2 regions of the Ensifer sp. R-19 genome follow, and region 2 is predicted to be linked to the other one. Evidence: riboswitches for the same ligand, from Rfam matches in the RefSeq annotation. Region 2 holds a riboswitch; the other holds the start of a gene.
What was found. Region 2 has a riboswitch for S-adenosylmethionine ahead of metA (homoserine O-acetyltransferase MetA). Riboswitches for the same ligand answer to the same signal wherever they lie in the genome.

Region 1 (10,596 bases), 750 kb from region 2:
GATGACGAGGCAAAGCACGAGAATGGTGATGCTGCGGGTAAACAGGATCTGCCAGACCGAATAGCCGACGACGAGCCATTTGACCGACGCATCCTGCAACGAGAACAGGAAATAGGAAAACGTCGTCATGACGATGCCTGACAGTACGGTCTTGTTCATGGGAGGCCTCGATCGCGCCGGCGGGAGAGAAGCGGCAGCGTCCCGTCTGATAGCGCGGCCGCGACACACGCGGAAGAGGCATTCCCACGGACACGTGTGGCGATTTCTTGCGGGTAGATTCCGGTACTATCGGGCGCCACGCTTGATGGAGATCAAGAGCGGACGCTTGCGCGGCTGGTAGAAGACGGCGATAACGGCCACAAAACCAGGTTCAACGACATGCAGCCGCTCACCTTCGCCCTCGCCGCCCTGATCCTGCTCGCAACGCCGGGGCCGACAAACACGCTGCTCTGGCTGTCCGGCGCCTCTGCCGGTTTCCGCCGTTCGCTGCCGTTGCTCACCGGCGAGCTCGGCGGTTATCTCGCCGTCATCATCCCGGCCGTAGCACTATTGGCGCCATTCCTTGCCGCCCATCCGCAGCTCGGCCTTGCGCTCAGGCTCGTCGCCGCCTGCTGGGTTCTCTACCTCGCCTATGCGCTCTGGACCACCGATGCCGAGCGCAGCGAAGGTGTCGTCATCTCCATCCGCCAGGTCTTCGTTACGACGCTGCTCAATCCGAAGGCGCTGATCGTCGCCCTGGTGCTCTTGCCACAGACTGGACTGGCCGCCGTCTGGCCCTGGATCGCCGGCTTCTCGCTGCTGGTCGTCGCCGCCGGATCGACCTGGATCGGCGCCGGCGCCGTGCTGGTGCAGATGTCGAAGGGCTTGTCGGCCTCGCATCTGCCGCGACGGATTGCTGCCGTTTGTCTCACCCTTTTTTCGGTGGGCATCGCCGGCAGCGCGATCGCGGCCATGCACTGAGACCCCCCGGAGACAGAAAGGTCTCGGGGGTTCAATGCGCTCACGAGACCGATTGCTGCGTCACGCAGCAACAGCCGCTTCGCCGAGTTCCTCTGCCAGTGCCACACCGATCAATTGTTGCCAACCGTCGCGCCGGTATTCGAGCTTGTCGAGCCCGTCGAGGAAGGCAACCTGTTCGGTGAAGACGAGGCGCGTACCGTTGCCTTCCGGCTGAATGTCGACGGTCGCGACGGACGCCGAGATCCTCTTGTCGTTCTCAGCCATCGTGTAAGCAAAGATGATCCGGCGGTTCTCGACGATGTCGAGATAGATGGTGTCGTCATGATAGATCGTTTCGCCGTCCTGGCTGAAGCGACCGCTCTCGCGACCGCCGACGCGGAAGTCATGGCTGAATTCGGCCACCGGCCCGTCAGCACTGACGAACCAGCGTTCCTTCGCAGCCGGCTCGGAGAAAGCCCTGAACACCTGTCCCGGCGTCGCCTTGAAGCTGCGCTCGATGGTGAAGCTCGCATGTTCCACGGATCTGTCGGTCATGTTCTCTCTCCTCTGATGTTCGAATACCGCTGGCCTTTGCCTAACTGGTTTCATTTAAAAACTGCTCTAATTTTGAAAGCAGTTGCACGATAGCCTCACTGATGCGATAATGCAAGCGGTTTTGAAGAGGTGCCAATGAAGGACGACATTCGCTCGGGTTGCCCGATCAATCTTTCGCTCGAAGTGTTCGGCGACAAATGGAGCCTGCTGATCATTCGCGACATGATCTTCGGCGGTAAACGGCACTTCCGGGAATTGCTGCGTTCCCAGGAGGGCATCTCGTCCAACATCCTGGCGGATCGGCTGAAGATGCTGGTCGAGCAGGGCATGCTGACCAAGGCGGACGACCCCACGCACAAGCAGAAGGCGATCTACAGTCTCACGGAGATGACGATCGCGCTGGTGCCGATCATGGCCCAGCTCGGCGCCTGGGGGCGGCGCTATCTGCCGGTCAGCGAAGAGCTCAGTATTCGCGCCGAGCTGATGGAAAACGGCGGTCCGGAACTCTGGGACCGCTTCATGGACGAGTTGCGACACGATCATCTCGGCGCGCTGCTCGATGGCCCGCCGCGGGTGCGCGCTACACTGCAGGCAGCCTATGAAGAGGTGGTGGCAAGAAAGGCACGCGAAAAGGCGACGGCCTGAGGCTATACGAACAGGCACTTCATCCGCTCAGAGCCCGATCACAGACAGCATGACGAAGGTCGCGAACAGCACGAAATGAGTCATGCCCTCAATGGCGTTGGTCTGGCCGTCGTTGAGGTTGATCGCGGCCACGATCAAAGTGACCGCCACCATCACCGTCTGCACCGGCGACATGGCCATCAGGAAGGGCTGGCCGGTATAGAGCGCGATCGCCTCCATGACCGGCACCGTCAGGATGACCGTCGAAAGCGATGCCCCGAGCGCGATGTTGACGACCGCCTGCATGCGGTTGGCGAGTGCCGCCCGCATCGCGGTCATGACTTCCGGCGAGGCAGAGATCACGGCAACGACGATGGCGGTCACCGCCGGCGGGGCGCCGCTCCCCTTCAGGCCCGAGGTCAGCAGCGACGACATCACTTCCGCCAGCACGCCGATCAACACGATGCCAAGGATCAGTATCACGATCGACGGCAGCACCGGCTGATCCGGCCCACCCTGTATCGCGCTCCCCTCGCCCTTCGCCTTCGGATCGCTGTAGCTGAAGAAGTAGCTGTGCACCCCCACCTGCATGCGCAGGAACAGGGCATAGAGGGTGATCATCGCGCCGATGGTGAAGGCCGAATAGAGATGCCATCTCGCCGCCGGCACGAACTCCGGAACGACCATCGAGATGCCCATCGCCGTCAGAATCATGACGCTGTAGGTGCGGGCGGAATCGTCGTTATAGGGCTGCTCTCCATGTTTCAGGCCACCAAGCAGGGCGGCGAGGCCCAGGATGCCGTTGATATCGAGCATGACGGCCGCATAGATCGTGTCGCGCACGAGCGTCGGCGAGGTCTCGCTGGTCATCATGATCGCCAGCACGACGACCTCGACCAAGACCGCCGAGAGCGTCAGGATCATCGTGCCATAGGGATCGCCGACCTTGGACGCCAGCACCTCGGCATGGTGCGACACGCGCAGCGAGGCGAGCACGATCGCCACCACGAGACCGGCGGCACCGAGAAGCGTTGCCAGGCGCCCCATTTCCAGAAGCTCATGCTCCAGCGCGATCCCGGCAATCGCGGTAGCGAGGGCAGCGAACAGCAGACGCTCCGATCTCATCCGCGCCAACAAAACGTTCCCTCCGGTGAAAGCCTGCCTTGCCCGTCAAGCGAACTATAGGGGCCGCCGCCCCCAAAGCAAATGACGGAGAAAGGACTATTTTCCTTCGGATTCTTTACCGGTACCCCGCGTTTCGATAGTGTGGTGTCGAACAAACCCAGCAAGTGGCCGCCTGTTCGGCCCGGACCTTTCGCATGTTGTCTCACGGCACGATCTGGCACGCCATCGATGCATTGGCCGAGCGCAATCAGCTCTCGCCTTCCGGTCTCGCCCGCCGCGCCGGGCTCGACCCCACCTCCTTCAACAAGTCCAAGCGCCACTCTGCCGACGGGCGGGAACGCTGGCCTTCGACGGAATCGATCGCCAAGGTGCTCGAGGCGACCGGCGCAACGATGGACCAGTTCACCAGCCTGTTAAACCCGAATGACACTCAGGCCACCCCGACGACTGCAAGCGCCGCGATCCCGCTGATCGGCTTCGCCCAGGCGGGTGCCGGCGGCTTCTTCGACGACGGTGGTTTTCCCGCCGGCCAGGGGTGGGACGTGATCGACTTTCCAACAGCGGTGGAACGCCGGGCCGGCATCTACGCGCTCGAGGTGCAGGGCGACAGCATGCTGCCGCTGTACCGCGACGGCGACACCCTGATCGTCGATCCGGGGGCGCAGGTTCGGCGCGGCGACCGCGTCGTGGTCAAGACACGCGAAGGCGAGGTCATGGCGAAGGTCCTGACACGCCAGACGCCGCGCACGATCGAACTCCTTTCCCTCAACCCGGAGCACCCGAACCGGGGCTTCGAGATCAGCCAGATCGAATGGATCGCCCGGATCATCTGGGCCAGCCAATAGGACGTTCTTCCTGATGCGGCAGCATTTATACTCCCTTGCCGGCGGCATCGCCGCGATCGCGCTTTTCACCGGCATCCTCTACGCGGGTGCAGCCGCCATTCGCGACCGCGAGAGTGCCGCCACGCCGGACTTCGTCCTCGAAACGCCCGACATGACGGAAATCGAGCCGGCGCCGGATGACGCCGAAACGGATGATAACGTACCGCTCGACTTGGGAACACCGACCGACGGCGCCGGTGCGGTTACGACCGGCGATCAACCGCAGACGTCGACGACGGAAAACGCCGCACGCGCCATCGAGCCGCAACAATTCGGTCTGCCCGACACCGTCACCGGCGCGCCGCTCGAACGCGCGGAGCCGCGTGCCCCGCTGTCAGAGCCGGAGAAGCAAGCGAAGGCGACCGCCGGGCCGACCATCCTCTATCGCCCCGTGGCGATCGCCGCCGGTGTGATCCAGTTCGACAAGCTCACGCTGCAGATCGATGGCATCGAGCCCGAGCAGGCAGAGAGAACCTGCGAAACCGGGGGGAAGAGTTGGCCCTGCGGCATCGTCGCACGGACGGCCTTCAGAAACTTCCTGCGCGCACGTGCGGTCAGCTGCGACATGCCCGAGGGAAGCGCCGGCACATCGGCCACTGCTTCCTGCTCTCTCGGTGGACAGGATCTCGCAACCTGGCTCGTCGACAACGGCTGGGCGACGCCGGTACCCGGCTCGCCGCTGAAGAAGCGGGCCGACGCCGCGCACCAGGCGAAGCTCGGCTTCTATGGCGAAGATCCGCGCGACCTCAGTCACACGCCGATGACGTTTGACGACCCAACGCTCGGCACCGGGATGGACGAGCCGCAGCCGGACTTGTAAACAGCCGCGGCAATTCCCAGCTCTCAACCGTCCAGATCATCTGATCGTTGAGACAGTGAGATGATCCAACTCTTTGAAACTATGCAATTCCGGATGAAAAACCGCTTCACGCCGTTCCCGGAATTGCGCTACCGCTGGAAAGACCCATGCTGCCAAGCCTCAGCCACCACGAAGCGCTCATCTATGTCATGGTGATGATGTCGGCGGTCGACCGCGAGATGAGCGACGACGAATTCACCCGCATCGGCCGGCTGGTGCAGTTCCTGCCGGTCTTCGAGGGGTTCAACGAGGATCAGCTCGTCCATATCGGCCACGAATGCTCCGCCCAGCTCGCGGCCCCCGAGGGGTTGGACATCGCTCTGGAAATCGTGCGCGAGGCGCTTCCGGAAAAGTTCCATGAGACGGCCTACGCACTTGCCGTCGAGATCGCCGCCGCGGACCAGCGCATTCGCAACGAAGAGATCCGGCTGTTGCAGTTGCTGCGCGACCGCCTCGGTCTCGACAAGCTCACCTGCGCCGCCATCGAACGAGGGGCGCTTGCCCGCTTCCGCCGGTAGCTCATCATTTCCTGGCGTTCACGCCAAGCTGTCTACAGCGCTGCGCGTCTTATCAGACGCGCAAAGGTCGCTGTAGCACTTTGAATTGCTGCATGTTTTTGACCTTTGATCGGGTACGATTAAAGGAAACATGCAGTGGGCGCTCAATAGATGCCGTTGGGGAAGTAGCGCAGGTAGATTTCCTCGAGCCGGCCGCTGCGCGAAAGCGCCAGCAGCGCGTGGTCGATCGCCTGGGTCAGCGCCGGTTCGGATTTGCGGTTCATGATCGTCAGGCCTTCACCGAGAAAGCGTTGCGAGAAATAGGCACCATCGACGAGTGCGCAGCAGCCCCCGGCAGTCGTGCCTGAGATCCAGAAGGAAAGCTGCAAACCGTCGGAAAAGACCGCCGGCACCTCACCCTTCTGCAGTGCCGTGAGCATGGCATCGCGATCTGGGAAGACCTTGGCCCCGATACTCGGGAAGAACGCCTTGAACATGGCCTCATGGGTGGTGCCCGCCACGACACCGACCGTTTTTTTCCTGAGGTCCTTCGGACCCGTCACGGCGCCGGCCGCCTTGGTGTTGACGGCTAAGCGGGCCGGAAGCCGCATGAAGGCGCGCGAGAAGCCGAAGCGCTGGCGCAGTTCCGGGCCGACGGCGATACCGGCGGCAACCGCTTCGCCCTGCCCCTGCTCCAGCGCCGGCAGCAGTTCCGCATAGGTCACTGCCTGGATCTGGCATTTGGCTTCGATGTCGAGCTCGCGGCAGATCTCGCGCACGAGATCGACGTGAAAACCGGAGAGCTTGCCGGACTGATCGATGAAGTTGAACGGCGGAAAGTCGACCGTCGTCAGGAAGCGCAAGCGCGCAAGGCCCGTGAGATCGGGCTTGGCGATGCGTTCGCGCGCATCGAACAGAATGGGCAGGTCCCTGGGCTGGGCCGCAAGCGGCGTTGCGATCAGGGACGCGCAGAGAGCGAACAGGGAAAGAAATCTCATGGGCAGCGGGCCGGCACGGTTCTTGTCTCAGGGGCGGCGCTTGGAACCGCGGGATGATTCATCGAGCGGTAAAGTAACCGTCCGCAAGGCAACTGGCCATAGGTCTCGCTCGAACGAGGCAAAAGAGGCTTCAGGAAGGATTGGAGCGGGTGATCGGGATCGAACCGACGACATCAAGCTTGGGAAGCTGGCGTTCTACCACTGAACTACACCCGCGATGCCTGCGAAATTTCCCGAACCGGGACGATCTGTCAAGGACCCTTGCGCGGTATCGCACGAGGGTCCCGTGCAAAATCCCTACTCGGCGCGGAAATGTTTCGAAAGCTTCAGGCCCTGGGCCTGGTAGTTGGAGCCGACGCCGAGGCCGTAGAGACCGTCAGGACGCTCCAACATGTGTTCATAGATCAGGCGGCCGACGATCTGGCCATGTTCGAGGATGAACGGCACCTCGTGGCTGCGCACTTCCAGAACGGCGCGGCTACCGCTGCCACCGGCAGAGGCATGGCCGAAGCCGGGATCGAAGAAGCCGGCATAGTGCACGCGAAACTCGCCCACCAGCGGATCGAACGGCGTCATCTCGGCCGCGTAAAGCGGCGGCACATGCACCGCTTCGCGCGAGACGAGGATGTAGAACTCGTCCGGATCGAGGATCAGCTCGTCGCGTCCGCGGCTGTAGAGCGGCTCCCAGAAATCGAAGATCTTGTGCTGCGCCTTCTTGTCGACGTCGATGACCGCGGTGTGGTGTTTGCCACGGTAGCCGATCAGACCCTCCGGACCGGTGCCCTTGAGGTCGATCGACAGCGCAATGCCGCCGCCGCTGACATTCGGGCGTTCGCTCGCCACCAGCACGTCGCTTTCATGCAGCGCCAGCAGCTCCTGTTCGGAGAGCAGCGACTGGCCCATGCGGAAGCGGATCTGCGACAGGCGCGAACCACGGCGCACGACGATCGGGAAGGTGCGCGGGCTGATTTCGAGATAGAGCGGACCGCTATAGCCGGCAGGAATCTTGTCGAACTCCTGGGCGCGGTCGGTGATCACGCGGGTGAAGATGTCGAGGCGGCCGGTCGAGCTTTTCGGATTGGCCGAGGCCGACATGCCCGCAGGCAGCGCCAGGCTCTCCATCAACGGCACGATGTACACGCAGCCGGTTTCAAGCACGGCACCGTCGGTGAGATCGACGACATGCAGCTTCAGCCGGTCGAGCTTGTCGGCGACGAGGTGGGACGGGCCGGGCATGAAGCTCGCGCGGACGCGGAAAGCCTTGGCGCCAAGGCGCAGGTCGAGGCTTGCCGGCTGGATCTGATCGTCATCCAGCGGCCTCTCGCTCTTCAGGCGCCCCGTTTCGAGCAGCGCGGCAATCGCGCGGTCGGCCAAAATCCCAGTATCGCGGGCCATTGCAGTCCTCTTTCCAGTTGCGAGACAAAACCAAACTCCGGGAATTGACGCAAGCGCACCCTAGCAGTATTGAAGCTTTATCCCGTGGTGATTTGGCCGGTCGGCTTGCAGCCACGTTAAACAAGTAGCTAAAAAGGCCGGGTGTCAAACCGGCCCGTTTTTGCGGCCGGTTTTTTTGTTTTTGAAGGTGATCGTCACATGAGCAAAAACTGGCGCCCGGCAACCCAACTCGTCCACGGCGGAACCACCCGCTCGCAGCATGGCGAGACGTCCGAGGCGATCTTCCTCACCCAGGGCTTCGTTTACGAGACATCCGAGGCGGCAGAAGCGCGTTTCAAAGGCGAGACCGAAGGCTTCATCTATGCCCGCTACGGCAGCCCGACCAACGACATGTTCGAAAAGCGCATGTGCATGCTGGAAGGCGCCGAAGACGCGCGGGCCACGGCTTCGGGCATGGCCGCCGTTTCTGCGGCAATCCTCTGCCAGCTGAAGGCTGGCGATCATATCGTTGCCGCCCGTGCGCTGTTCGGCTCCTGTCGCTGGGTGGTCGAGACGCTGGCGCCGAAATACGGCATCGAATGCACGCTGGTCGATGGACGCGATCTCGCCAACTGGGAAAAGGCGATCCAGAAGAACACCAAGGTCTTCTTCCTGGAAAGCCCGACCAACCCGACGCTCGAAGTCATCGACATCGCCGGTGTGGCCAAGCTCGCCAACCAGATCGGCGCCAAGGTCGTCGTCGACAACGTCTTTGCGACGCCACTCTTCCAGAAGCCGCTGGAACTCGGCGCCCATATCGTCGTCTATTCCGCCACCAAGCATATCGATGGCCAGGGCCGCTGCCTCGGCGGCGTCGTGCTTGCTGACAAGGAATGGATCAACGAGAACCTGCACGACTACTTCCGTCATACCGGCCCGGCCATGTCGCCGTTCAATGCCTGGACGCTGCTGAAGGGCATCGAAACCCTGCCGCTGCGCGTGCGCCAGCAGACGGAAACCGCGCGCCGCGTCGCCGACTTCCTGGCGGAGCAGCCGCAGGTGGCGAAGGTCATCTATCCCGGCCGCAAGGATCACCCGCAGGCCGACATCATCGCCAAGCAGATGACCGGCGGCTCCACCCTCGTCGCGTTTGAACTGAAGGGCGGCAAGGATGCGGCCTTTGCGCTGCAGAATGCGCTCGAGATCGTGCGCATCTCCAACAATCTCGGCGACTCCAAGAGCCTGATCACCCATCCGGCAACGACCACGCACAAGAACCTGACCGACGAGGCCCGCGAAGAGCTGGGCATTTCCGCCGGCACGGTGCGTTTCTCGGCCGGCATCGAAGACAGTGAGGATGTCGTCGAGGATTTTGCCCGCGCGCTTAAGGCCGTCAAAGCCTGAGGCAACGAAAAGATACGGCCGCCACGACAGACGGCGGCCGTCGATCCCCCGTGGCTCATGCAGCGGGCGCCCCGCCATCCAAAATGGCTTCACCAGCGGGATCGAGCGGGTTCGAACAGCCGATCCGGATACCCGCAAGCCATTGCCCCAGAATGGGTATGCACAATCTTGCCGTTATTCTTGACGAAACCATCTTGCTGTAGAATACCCTGAAAGACCGAAGCAAGGTGTTGCCCATGTATCGCGCTTTGACCCGCGACATAGAAGTTACGGTGGAGCCGTACTATCTCGAAGAGCAGTCGGACCCCGATGACGGCCGCTATGTCTGGGGCTATCGCATTGTCATCTCAAACCATTCGGGCGCAGCCGTGCGGTTGATGACCCGCTACTGGCATATCACCGATGAGAATGGGCAGGTCGACGAGGTCAGCGGTCCCGGCGTGATCGGCGAACAGCCGCTACTCAACCCCGGCGACACCTACGAGTATTCGTCCGGCTGCCCGCTGGATACGCCGTCGGGCGTGATGTTCGGCCACTACAGTATGGAAGCGGAAGGCGGAGAGACCTTCAACGTGGCCATCCCCGCCTTCTCGCTCGATTCACCCGGGCTCGTGCGTACCCTGAACTAGCTGACCCGGCGTGCACCCGCTACTGCGGACGCACTTCGCTTGCCTCGAAACGATAGGTCGTCGAGCAGAATTCGCAGGTGACCTTCACGGCCCCATCCTCGATGGTGCTTTCGATATCATCAGTGTCCAGATTGGCGAGCACCGAACGCAGCTTCTCGCGCGAGCAGCTGCAACGATCAAAGACCGCCTGCGGCTCATAGACGCGAACGCCGCGCTCGTGAAACAGCCGGTAGAGCAAGCGCTCGGTTCCGACCATCGGGTCGGTCAGCTCGTCGGTGTCGATCGTCTCGACCATCACCTTGGCTTCCGCCCAGAGATCGTCATCGTCGAAGACGCCTTCCCCGTCATCGCCATCGCCGCCGGAAAGATCAGGCTGGCGCATGCGCTCCGGCGCTTCCGGCAGGAACTGCGCGACCATGCCGCCGGCACGCCAGCGATGGCGCGGCTTTCCGCTTTCATCGCGGTCGAGCAGCTCGGCAACGCCGAGCCTGACCTTGGTCGGGATCTGCTCCGACTGGCGGAAATAGACGCCGGCGATTTCTTCCAGCGTGGCGCCGTCCAGCGCAACGATACCCTGATAGCGCTGAGTATGAGCGCCCTGGTCGATGGTGAAGGCGAGTACGCCCTTGCCAAGCAGTTCATGCGAAAGGGTGCGGCCATCCTTCTCGGCGTCGGCAAGCGCATCTGCATCGTAGCGGGCATAGGCGC
Region 2 (10,596 bases):
AGACTCCATGCATGAACCAGCGCGGCGGGGCGCTCGCACCATAATGACCCTCGCGAAACAGCCAGAACCGCCGGCCGCGCTCGTCTTCCACCCGGAAATAATCGCGCTCCATCGCCGGCTCGCCGTCGAGCCACCATTCGCCGGCGATCCGCTCCGGCCCTTCGGCCCGTGCGATGCGGTGCAGCGTGCGCCGCCAGCGGAAGCTTCTCGGCGGCCCCTCCGGCACCTCGGCCACCGCCTCTACCGGTTCGGGGCTTGGAAAGAGCCGCTGCGGCCGAGCCGCCGCGGCAAGCAGGGTCGCGGGAATGTTTTGCGCAGGCGCCTCGGCCTTGCCCATGAGCCCCAGATCCGTGAGTGGGCGGAAGCTTGCCGCCCGCTCCGGCACGTGGCTTTCCGAAAGAGCCGGCACCAGCAGGCTCTCCGCCCCGAACCTTGCCATCACCCGGTCGGCGAAAGCCGCAAGCGGGCGCTCGCGGTCCGGCGTGCCGGAGAAATCCTCCTGCATCACCTCGTATTTTTCGCTCTTCGGCACCGAGAGCCTGAGGATTTCGAAGCCGAAGCCGGCATCGAGATCCTCGTGCACCGCCTGCAGCCGTTCGCGGAAGAGACCGGCGACGCGCCGCGGCTCGTTGAGCGGCGAGGACGTGCCGGCGGCGATGCGGAAGACCGCGCCATCGACGCGGAAAAGCAGAAGCTCGAACAGACGCCCGCCCTGCCCACGCTTTTCCAGTTCCGGTTTCAGCCGCATCGCCAGCTCTTCCGTCAAGCCGAGAATATCGTCTTCGCCCTGGACCGGTTCGCCGAGACGGCGCTCCACTGAGAGGGCAGCAACGGGCAGCCGCGGCGACAGTGGCTCATCCTCCCGCCCGAGCGCCTGATCGAGGCGCAGAAGCAGGGTCGCGCCGAACCGGCGGGCAAGCGGCGCGCGCGGCGCCTCGATGATGTCGCCGATCTGCTTGAGCCCGACCCGGCCAAGCGTTTCGATCGTTTCCCGCGGCAGCCGGAGCGCCGCCATCGGCAACGGCGCCAGCACCCGCGCCGCCTCGTCCGGGGCGAGAATGCCGTCGGAGCCGAAGCGCGCCACCGCCCAGGAGAGCCCGGCGGACGAGGAGATCGCCGCCCGGGCCTCGACCCCCAGATGGAAGAGGCGGGCAAGCAGATCGTCGAGCAGCGCCTTTTCCCCACCGAGAAGATGGGCGCAGCCGGTGATGTCGAGAAAGAGGCCGCTGTCGCCATCAAGCGCGACGAGCGGCGTATAGCGGCAACACCAATCCGCAAGCCCTTCGAGCAGGGCCCGATCGGCGGCGGGATCGGCCGGCAGCACGTCGATCTCGGGACACATGGCCCGGGCTTCGGCAACACCCTGGCCGATGTGAAAACCCGCTTTTTCGGCGTAACCGTCGAGCGCGACGAGGCGCATCGCACTCTTCACCTTGTCGGCAAAGACGAGGGGCGGATGCTCAGGACGCCCGCGGGAAAGCCACGAGTTCCCCCAGCGCTTGCGCGCGACCCGATCGGCCGGGAGATGCGGAAAGGCGAGCGACAGAATGCGCTGGTTCTGGATCTGCCGCAGCAGCGGCTGGTAGGGGCTCGATGGGGTAAAGGCGGCGGTCATGGGGGTTCCACTCCAGCAGGAAGCCGAGCGGCGCAGGAGCCCTGCTCTTCTCGGCGATGACATGAAAGACGGGATGGCCGATGCTGCCGCGAAGCATCGATCCATCCGGTAGGGGACGCTCGCGCGCCGGCGCCGGCTCGACAAGGAAGCGGAAGAAGGCGCTGCTGGCCTCCTCGTGTCCGGACTGGCGCAGGAGCAGAAGGGGAACATGGCCCGCGCGTGAGCGAACATGCAGGCGCCGGCTCTCGCTGAGCGCAAGAGCTGCGGGATTGCCGCGAATTTCCAGGATGACGGCACAGAAGCTTGGAACGGAAAGCGCCGCCTCGGCGATCCAGAGCGCGTCCTTCACCGTGCGCGGCAGGCTGAAGACGAGGCCGCGGATATCGAGCCCATAGGCCTTGAGACCCAACCCATAGGGCAGGCCCGCCTCGTTGGAAGCCATCGACTGGCTGATCCAGAGAACGGGGGCTGCCGGCTCGCCTTTTTCCAGGCGCGCCTGCTGGCAGAGCACACTGAGCGCTGCGGCAAAACCGGCGGCAGCGCCGGCATCGCGCGTCTCGGCATTGCGGATTTCCGTCATGCCTTCGAGCGGTAGGCCGCCTTCGAGAAGCGTGTCCAGATCCGTAACGCCAAGCGCAAGCGCCCGACGGCCAGGCTCATCTTCCTCGCGCTGACGGAAGCCGCCGGGATCGGCCGCCTTGGCGGCGCGCACGACGCCCGGAAGCCGACGGTTTTCGATCCTGGCTATGGTCTCTCGGAGCGAAAGTACCGTCTCCCGCTCCACGGCTTTGTCGGCCATGACGGTCAACTCCCATCATAAATGTTCATGTTATGTTCTATTAGATTCCAGAGCTTCCTAAATGAGTCAACAGCCAATTCTAAGAATTTATTCCTGTCCCCATGCCCGCGGAATTCAACACTCGAAAAACACTGGCAAAATCGCTATATGGAGGGCAACAAGGAGTGCCTATGGCCCGCATTGACCAGACCGATGATTGGCGGGAACGCCACGCACCGACGCTTACCACTTTTGAACAGCTCGCACTGGAAGCCTACGGCCACCTGCCGCAGGAATTCCGCCAGCTGACGACCGACCTCATCATCGAAGTTGCCGACTTCCCGAGCGACGACATTTTCGAGGACATGGCACTGGAAACGCCTTTCGATCTGCTGGGCCTTTTCGAGGGCCGTGGCATCAGCGAGCGCTTCACCATGGAAACCGGCCAGTTTCCAAACCGCATCACCCTCTATCGCCGCCCGATCATCGACTATTGGGCTGAGAACGAGGAGACGCTGGGTGACATCATCACCCATGTCCTGATCCATGAGATCGGCCATCACTTCGGCCTTTCCGACGACGACATGGAGCGGATCGAAGCCAGCGTCGAGCACGTCGGCGGCTAACCCGTTTTATCTGCCCCTCATCCGCCTGCCGGCACCTTCTCCCCGCAAGCGGGGCGAAGGAGACTCGCGGTACCGTTCGCATCCCAATCGGAGCACGGGTTAACCGATACCAGAAAACAGGCCTCACACGCCGATTGCGAGCATCAACCGCGTCCCCTCGCCCCGCCTGCGGGGAGAGGGTTAGGGTGAGGGGCAAACTTGCACGACGGCAAACAGCCTCGACTACTGTTCCGACAGCTTGATATCCGGGGTGTAATCCTTGCCCTCGACCTCCTTGAACACCGCCTGGCCGCACTGCATGTGCTGCGTATCGGCATTGAAGGCATAGGTGGGCGAGCCGTGCAGGCTCCAGCCCTGGTTCAGCGCTGCCGTCACCTTGTGACAGAAGGAAGCGTCGTCGGGACCGGTCAGGAAGCGATAGAGTTTCAAGATCTTGTCTTTCGTTTTTCGATGAGATCCGCCTTGGCGGCGAGCATCACGGCCTGATCGAGGTGCAGCCGCTCGACCATCCGTCCGTTGAGATTGATGACGCCCTTGCCGGCGTTTTCCGAGAGCGCAAAGGCAGCGATGATCGCGCGCGCCTCGTCGACGGCGATCTGCTCGACGCCGAAACGTTCGTTTGCCGGGCCGATCTGGGCCGGGTGGATCAGCATCTTGCCGTCATAGCCCATGTCGCGGCCCTGCCGGCATTCCTCGTCGAATCCATCAGCGTCGCGAAAATCGTTGAACACGGCGTCGATGACGTCGAGCCCGCCGCCGCGGGCGGCAAGCAGGATCTGCATCAGCCAGGGAACGAGATAGGGGCGACCGGGGCGATCCGGAACGCCGGTGTCCTTGCGCAGGTCGTTGAGACCAACGACGAAACAATCGAGCCGGCCGCCGAAGGTGCGGCCGGTCTCGGCGATAAGAGGCGCGTTGATGACACCGCGCGGCGTCTCGATCATCGCCCAGAGACGCAGCGTCTCCGGCGCATCGTTTTCGGCCAGCCAGTCGGCCGCCGCCTGGATATCCGCCGGGCTTTCGACCTTCGGCAGAAGAATGGCGTCGGGCTTCGCCGCAAGCACCGCGGCGAGATCGTCCTGGCCAAAGCCGGAACCGAGCGCATTGATGCGGATGACGATCTCACAATCCGGCCGGTTCGTCGTCAGATGCCGAACCAGCGCCTCGCGTGCTTCCATCTTGCGCTCAGGCGCAACCGCATCCTCGAGATCGAAGATCGCGGCATCGGTCGCGAGTTCAGCGACCTTGGCAAGCGCGCGGGCATTGTCGGCCGGCACCGATAGCACCGAGCGACGCAGGCGCACCGGGTGATGTTCGATCGATTTGCTCATGTTTCAGTTGTGCCCGCCTTTGCCTCGTTCCGCAAGACGAGGCGAACCGCCGCACCCCTTTCGCAAAGCCGCCTCTTGCAAGTGCGGGGAGGAGCCCCCACATCGCCATCAGAAAGGTGACGATTATGCAAAGCATTCGCTCTGTTCTCTTCACGGCCGCAGCCCTGACCATCACGTTTGCGGCCTTCGTTCTGACCGCCTCGCTGGCGCTGGCACTGGCCGGCATCGCCGCCGTCGTCGTGATCGGCAGCGCGATTGCCGCCCGGCTGAACCTCAGGCCGGCCCGCGCCACCGCCCGTCCGGCCGCCGCCGCTGCCGCCCACAGCCAGCGCGAGATGCGCATCTGGAACGACGGTCGCGGCACGATCATCGACCTCTGATCCCGGCGATCGTAGTGATCCGCAATCGGGCCGATCCGTAATCGGCTCGAAGCCTTTTGCTGTTTCTCGAGAGCTGCCATTCAGCCGGCTGCGAAATTTTTCCATCCCCGTGTCGGATCCATCGCTCCATGTCCGTCCTTGAGGCAGGCCAGCACGGTCCTGGCTCTTCGAACAGGATGGAGAACGACATGGACACTGAGACGCAGCAAACCGAAACGAAGCAGCCGGCACCGGTCCTGAACGGGCTTCTGCCCTATCTTCAGGTCGATGGCGCCGCCAAGGCATCCGAATTCTACCAGCGCGCCTTCGGCGCCAAGGAGGTCAACCGGCATCCGCTCGACGAGCAGGGCCGGACGATGCACATCCATCTCTACGTCAACGGCAGCTCGCTGATGCTGGCGGATGCCTATCCGGAATATGGCCATCCGCTGGAAAAGCCGCAGGCCTTTACCTTGACGCTCACCGTCGAGGACATCGATGCCTGGTGGGACCGCGCCGTTGCCGCCGGCGCCGAGGTGGTGATGCCGATCGAGGTGATGTTCTGGGGCGACCGCTACGGCCAGCTCCGCGATCCCTTCGGCGTTCTCTGGGCCATGAACAGCCCGGTGAAGGCAGGCTGAGGCTTCCCGACAATCGAAATCCGGGCGAAGCTTTCACCGGGCGGGCATTTTCACCCGCCCGGCGAAGCGTGTTTGGATAGATTTTCCTTCATTTCGGCGCAAAACTCATCTAAACGCTAGCGCAACATTCTTCTGAAATCGAAGGCCTGAAGTTATGGAAAAATTCGTCAAGCTCACCGGTGTCGCCGCCCCCCTCCCCGTCGTCAACATCGACACGGACATGATCATTCCGAAGGATTACCTGAAGACGATCAAGCGCACCGGCCTAGGCAAGGGCCTTTTCGCCGAAGCCCGCTACAATGAGGATGGCTCGGTCAACCCGGACTTCGTGCTCAACAAACCCGCCTACCAGAACGCCAAGATCCTGGTTGCCGGCGACAACTTCGGCTGCGGCTCCTCGCGCGAGCATGCCCCCTGGGCGCTGCTCGACTTCGGCATCCGCTGCGTGATCTCCACGTCCTTTGCCGACATCTTCTACAACAACTGTTTTAAGAACGGCATTCTGCCGATCGTCGTCAGCCAGGCCGACCTCGACAAGCTGATGGACGACGCTTCGCGCGGCTCCAACGCCATCCTCTCGGTCGACCTGGAATCCCAGGAAATCACCGGCCCGGACGGCGGCTCGGTCAAGTTCGAGGTCGATGCCTTCAAGCGCCACTGCCTGCTGAACGGCCTCGACGATATCGGCCTGACGCTGGAAAAGGCAACCGCGATCGACAGCTTCGAGAAGACGGTCGGCGCCTCGCGCCCCTGGGCTTAAAGCGAGACATGGCGCGCAAGCTCATCTCTTCGGGTTCGCCCTTCGAAAAGACGGCAGGCTATTCGCGTGCCGTCGCGATGGGCGACTGGTGCTTCGTCTCCGGCACGACCGGCTACGACTATGCCACCATGACCATGCCCGAAACGGTGGAAGAGCAGGCGCGCAATTGCCTGAAGACGATCGAGGGCGCACTGAAGGAAGCGGGCTTCTCGCTTAAAGACGTGGTGCGCAATCACTACTACGTCACCGATGCCAGCTTCGCCGACCGGGTGTTCCCGATCTTCGGCGAAGTCTTCGGCGAGATCCGTCCGGCCGCAACCATGATCGTCTGCGATCTGATCCGCCCGGAAATGCTGATCGAGATCGAAGTCACCGCCCTCCGCGGCTGAGACCGAGCTTTTCTGCTCACGCCATCTCTTCTCAAATCGATTCCGATTTTGGCCAATATGCGATAGTCCATGGACACCGCCTGCTAGACCTATGCTGAACCGGAAGACGATTATGCAATTCGAAGGCACCGCAGATTACATCGCCGACAAGGACCTGATGATCGCCGTCAATGCTGCGATCCGGCTGGAGCGGCCGCTGCTCGTCAAGGGTGAACCCGGCACCGGCAAGACCGAGCTTGCCCGCCAGATTGCCGCTGCCCTTGGCCTCGATCTGATCGAATGGAGCGTCAAGTCGACGACCAAGGCGCAGCAGGGCCTTTACGAGTATGATGCCGTGTCGCGCCTGCGCGACAGCCAGCTCGGCGACGAGCGCGTCAACGAGGTCAGGAACTATATCCGCAAGGGCAAGCTCTGGCAGGCCTTCGAGGCCGACCGTCGCGTGGTGCTTCTGATCGACGAGATCGACAAGGCCGACATCGAGTTTCCGAACGACCTCTTGCAGGAACTCGACCGCATGGAATTCCATGTCTACGAGACCGGCGAGATGATCGGCGCCCGTCACCGGCCGATCGTCATCATCACCTCCAACAACGAGAAGGAATTGCCGGACGCATTTCTGCGCCGCTGCTTCTTCCACTATATCCGCTTTCCCGACGCCGAAACGCTCGCCCGCATCGTCGAGGTGCACTATCCCGGGATCCGCAAGACGTTGCTTTCGGCAGCCCTTGCCGCCTTCTACGACATCCGCCAGGTGCCGGGCCTCAAAAAGAAGCCTTCCACCTCCGAAGCGCTCGACTGGATCCGCCTGCTGGTTGCCGACGAGGTCGATCCGGCCGACCTCCGCGCCGACGCCAAGACCATGCTGCCGAAGCTGCACGGCGCGCTGCTGAAGAACGAGCAGGACGTGCATCTCTTCGAACGCCTGGCCTTCATGGCACGCCGCGACGGATGAGCCCGGACGCCCACAAGGTCCTGATCTACGCCACCTGGCAAGATCAGTTGCTGGTCTTCGACGAGCCGGACTTTCCCGAGATCGAGCTGCAGGTGCCCGGCGGCACGATGGAGCCGGGCGAGAGCCCGGAAACATCGGCCTTGCGGGAATTCGTGGAAGAGACCGGGCTGACGCCATCGCGGGGCCTCACCCATCTCGTCACGAAGGACTACTCCTTCCGGAAGGAAGGCCAGACCATCTGCCATCGCCGGCACTATTTTCATGTCGCCCTTGCCGGCGAGCAACAGAAAACCTGGCTGCACCATGAAATGACGCCCTTTGGCGGTGGTGCGCCGATCCGCTTTCGCTTCTTCTGGCTCGGCTTAGACGAGGCTAGCCGTCGGCTCGGATACGGCATGCAGGACGGCCTAGATTATCTTCACACGCACGGAAGTTGCCCCTCACCCTAGCCCTCTCCCCGCAGCCGGGGAGAGGGGACGGAAATGGCGACGGTCGCCGCGAGACAATGATGTCCGGGCTTCTTTCTGGAACGGAAATGATCGGTCCCTGGGAGGCGCGAGCGGGTGCCACAAGCTCCCTTCTCCCCGCCTGCGGGGAGAAGGTCGCGGAAGCGGGATGAGGGGCCGCCCGACCGCCCGAATCGTTTTTCTTGACCCCCGCGCCCCAGTCGCGCTATCAAATTCCTCGTGGTGATTTGGCCGGCCGGCTTGCAGCCACGTTAAACAAGTCGCTAAAGGGCCGAGGAAAGTTGGATTTCCGAGGACCGGTCGCGATCAATCGCCGCCGGTTTTTTTGTATTGATCGAGTGGAAGCCCATGCCCATCAAGATTCCCGATACGCTGCCCGCTTTCGAAACCCTCGTGCATGAGGGTGTGCGGGTGATGACCGAGACCGTGGCGATCCGTCAGGATATCCGCCCGCTCCAGATCGGGCTCCTGAACCTCATGCCGAACAAGATCAAGACCGAGATCCAGATGGCGCGCCTGATCGGCGCCTCGCCGCTGCAGGTGGAATTGTCGCTGGTACGCATCGGCGCCCACCGGGCGAAGAACACCTCGGAAGATCACCTGCTTTCTTTCTACGAGACCTGGGACGAGGTGAAGGGCCGCAAGTTCGACGGCTTCATCATCACCGGCGCGCCGGTCGAGACGCTCGAATACGAGGACGTCACCTATTGGGACGAATTGAAGCGCATCCTCGATTGGACGGAGACCAACGTGCATTCGACGCTCAATGTCTGCTGGGGGGCGATGGCGGCGATCTACCATTTCCACGACGTGCCGAAGTATCCGCTGAACGAGAAGGCCTTTGGCGTCTACCGCCACCAGAACCTCAATCGCTCGTCGGTCTATCTCAACGGCTTCTCCGACGACTTCGCCGTCCCCGTCTCGCGTTGGACCGAGGTCAGGCGTGCCGACATCGACAAGGTGCCCAGCCTCGAAATCCTGATGGAATCGAAGGAGATGGGCGTCTGCCTCGTGCACGAGAAAAAGGGCAACCGGCTCTACATGTTCAACCACGTGGAGTATGATTCGACCTCGCTGTCGGACGAATATTTTCGCGACGTGGACGCAGGCGTGCCGATCAAGATGCCGCACGACTATTTCCCGCACAACGATTCGACCCTGCCGCCGCAGAACCGCTGGCGCAGCCATGCGCACCTCTTCTTCGGCAACTGGATCAACGAGATGTACCAGACGACGCCCTATGATCTCGCAGAGATCGGCACCGGAGAAAGCCAGGACTGACCGATGTTCATCCCCTTCTTCCTCGAACTCAAAGCGGCGAAAGTTCCGGTGACGCTCCGGGAATTCCTGTCGCTGATCGAGGGGATGGAGGCGGGCATCGCCACATTCGATGTCGAAGCCTTCTACTTCCTGGCGCGCACGGCGCTGGTGAAGGACGAGCGCCATATCGACCGCTTCGACCGGGTGTTCCAGCACTGCTTCTCCGGGCTCGAGGCGGTCAATCCCATGGAGACGGGCGAAGAGGCCGTCATCCCCGAGGACTGGCTGCGCAAGCTCGCCGAAAAACACCTGACCGAGGAAGAAAAGCGCCTGATCGAATCCCTCGGGGGCTTCGACAAGCTGATGGAGACCCTGCGCCAACGGCTTCGGGAGCAGCAAGGCCGGCATCAGGGCGGCTCGAAATGGATCGGCACCGCCGGCACCTCCCCCTTCGGCGCCTATGGCTACAATCCCGAAGGGGTCAGGATCGGCCAGGACCAGTCGCGCCACCGCCGCGCCGTCAAGGTCTGGGACCGGCGCGAGTTCAGGGATTATGACGACACGGTCGAACTCGGCACCCGCAACATCAAGGTGGCGCTGAAAAGGCTCAGGCGCTGGGTGCGCCAGGGGGCGGCTGACGAACTCGACCTTTCCGGCACGATCCGTGCCACCGCCGAGCACGGCTATCTCGACGTGGTGACGCGGCCCGAACGCCGCAATGCGGTCAAGCTGCTGATGTTCTTCGATATCGGCGGCTCGATGGACGATCACATCCGCATCGTCGAGGAACTGTTTTCAGCCGCCCGCGGCGAGTTCCGCCATATGGAGCATTTCTACTTCCACAACTGTGTCTATGAGGGTCTGTGGAAGGACAATCGTCGCCGCCGCGTCGACATCACCCGCACCACCGAAGTGCTGCGCACCTATGGCGGCGACTATCGCGCCATCTTCGTCGGCGACGCGTCGATGAGCCCCTATGAGATCAGCCATCCCGGCGGCTCGGTCGAACATTGGAACGACGAGGCGGGCGCACTCTGGCTTTCGCGCATGACAGCGCATTTTCCGCGTTCGATCTGGATCAATCCCGTGCCCGAACAGCACTGGGGCTACACCCAGTCGATCGGCATGGTGAAGAGCCTGTTCGAGGGGCGGATGTTCCCTTTGACACTCGCCGGCCTGCAGGATGCCACCAAGCAGCTATCGCGCTGACATGACCGCAGAGAGGTCGCTGTAGCACCTTGAATAGCTAGACGTTTTTGCCCTCAGGCCAGAGACGAAGCAAGGCCCCATTTAGTATGATTTTCCGGTTGCCGTGCCTTTGGAAATGACGCAGGTTGCTGCGGTCGCGAAGAGGGAGCCAGCGGTGAACATGCATCAGAACACGGAAATCTTCGGCCATCTGCCGTCCGGCGAGCCGG

Region 1: it holds a riboswitch for S-adenosylmethionine, as region 2 does, so the genes downstream of both, ACN9MO_RS00780 (O-succinylhomoserine sulfhydrylase) here and metA (homoserine O-acetyltransferase MetA) in region 2, are expected to answer to the same signal.

The regions. Positions count from the first base shown of each region.
Region 1 is NZ_CP184569.1:161,517-172,112, reverse strand. It holds gene ACN9MO_RS00835 (DMT family transporter) at 1-159, opposite strand, end outside; gene ACN9MO_RS00830 (threonine transporter RhtB) at 379-960, shown strand; gene ACN9MO_RS00825 (SRPBCC family protein) at 1,021-1,494, opposite strand; gene ACN9MO_RS00820 (winged helix-turn-helix transcriptional regulator) at 1,630-2,139, shown strand; gene ACN9MO_RS00815 (calcium:proton antiporter) at 2,167-3,255, opposite strand; gene ACN9MO_RS00810 (S24 family peptidase) at 3,438-4,088, shown strand; gene ACN9MO_RS00805 (thermonuclease family protein) at 4,102-4,947, shown strand; gene ACN9MO_RS00800 (tellurite resistance TerB family protein) at 5,094-5,504, shown strand; gene ACN9MO_RS00795 (transporter substrate-binding domain-containing protein) at 5,648-6,481, opposite strand; tRNA gene ACN9MO_RS00790 (tRNA-Gly) at 6,623-6,697, opposite strand; gene ACN9MO_RS00785 (2'-deoxycytidine 5'-triphosphate deaminase) at 6,779-7,876, opposite strand; SAM riboswitch at 7,951-8,029, shown strand; gene ACN9MO_RS00780 (O-succinylhomoserine sulfhydrylase) at 8,075-9,259, shown strand; gene apaG (Co2+/Mg2+ efflux protein ApaG) at 9,496-9,888, shown strand; gene ACN9MO_RS00770 (Hsp33 family molecular chaperone) at 9,908-10,596, opposite strand, start outside.
Region 2 is NZ_CP184569.1:3,433,393-3,443,988, forward strand. It holds gene ACN9MO_RS16630 (DNA polymerase Y family protein) at 1-1,576, opposite strand, end outside; gene ACN9MO_RS16635 (ImuA family protein) at 1,461-2,414, opposite strand; gene ACN9MO_RS16640 (metallopeptidase family protein) at 2,585-3,019, shown strand; gene ACN9MO_RS16645 (DUF1737 domain-containing protein) at 3,242-3,448, opposite strand; gene ACN9MO_RS16650 (HpcH/HpaI aldolase/citrate lyase family protein) at 3,445-4,350, opposite strand; gene ACN9MO_RS16655 (hypothetical protein) at 4,476-4,730, shown strand; gene ACN9MO_RS16660 (VOC family protein) at 4,919-5,350, shown strand; gene leuD (3-isopropylmalate dehydratase small subunit) at 5,505-6,110, shown strand; gene ACN9MO_RS16670 (RidA family protein) at 6,119-6,499, shown strand; gene ACN9MO_RS16675 (AAA family ATPase) at 6,612-7,451, shown strand; gene ACN9MO_RS16680 (NUDIX hydrolase) at 7,448-7,900, shown strand; SAM riboswitch at 8,128-8,205, shown strand; gene metA (homoserine O-acetyltransferase MetA) at 8,267-9,199, shown strand; gene ACN9MO_RS16690 (vWA domain-containing protein) at 9,203-10,387, shown strand; gene ACN9MO_RS16695 (aldose epimerase family protein) at 10,548-10,596, shown strand, end outside.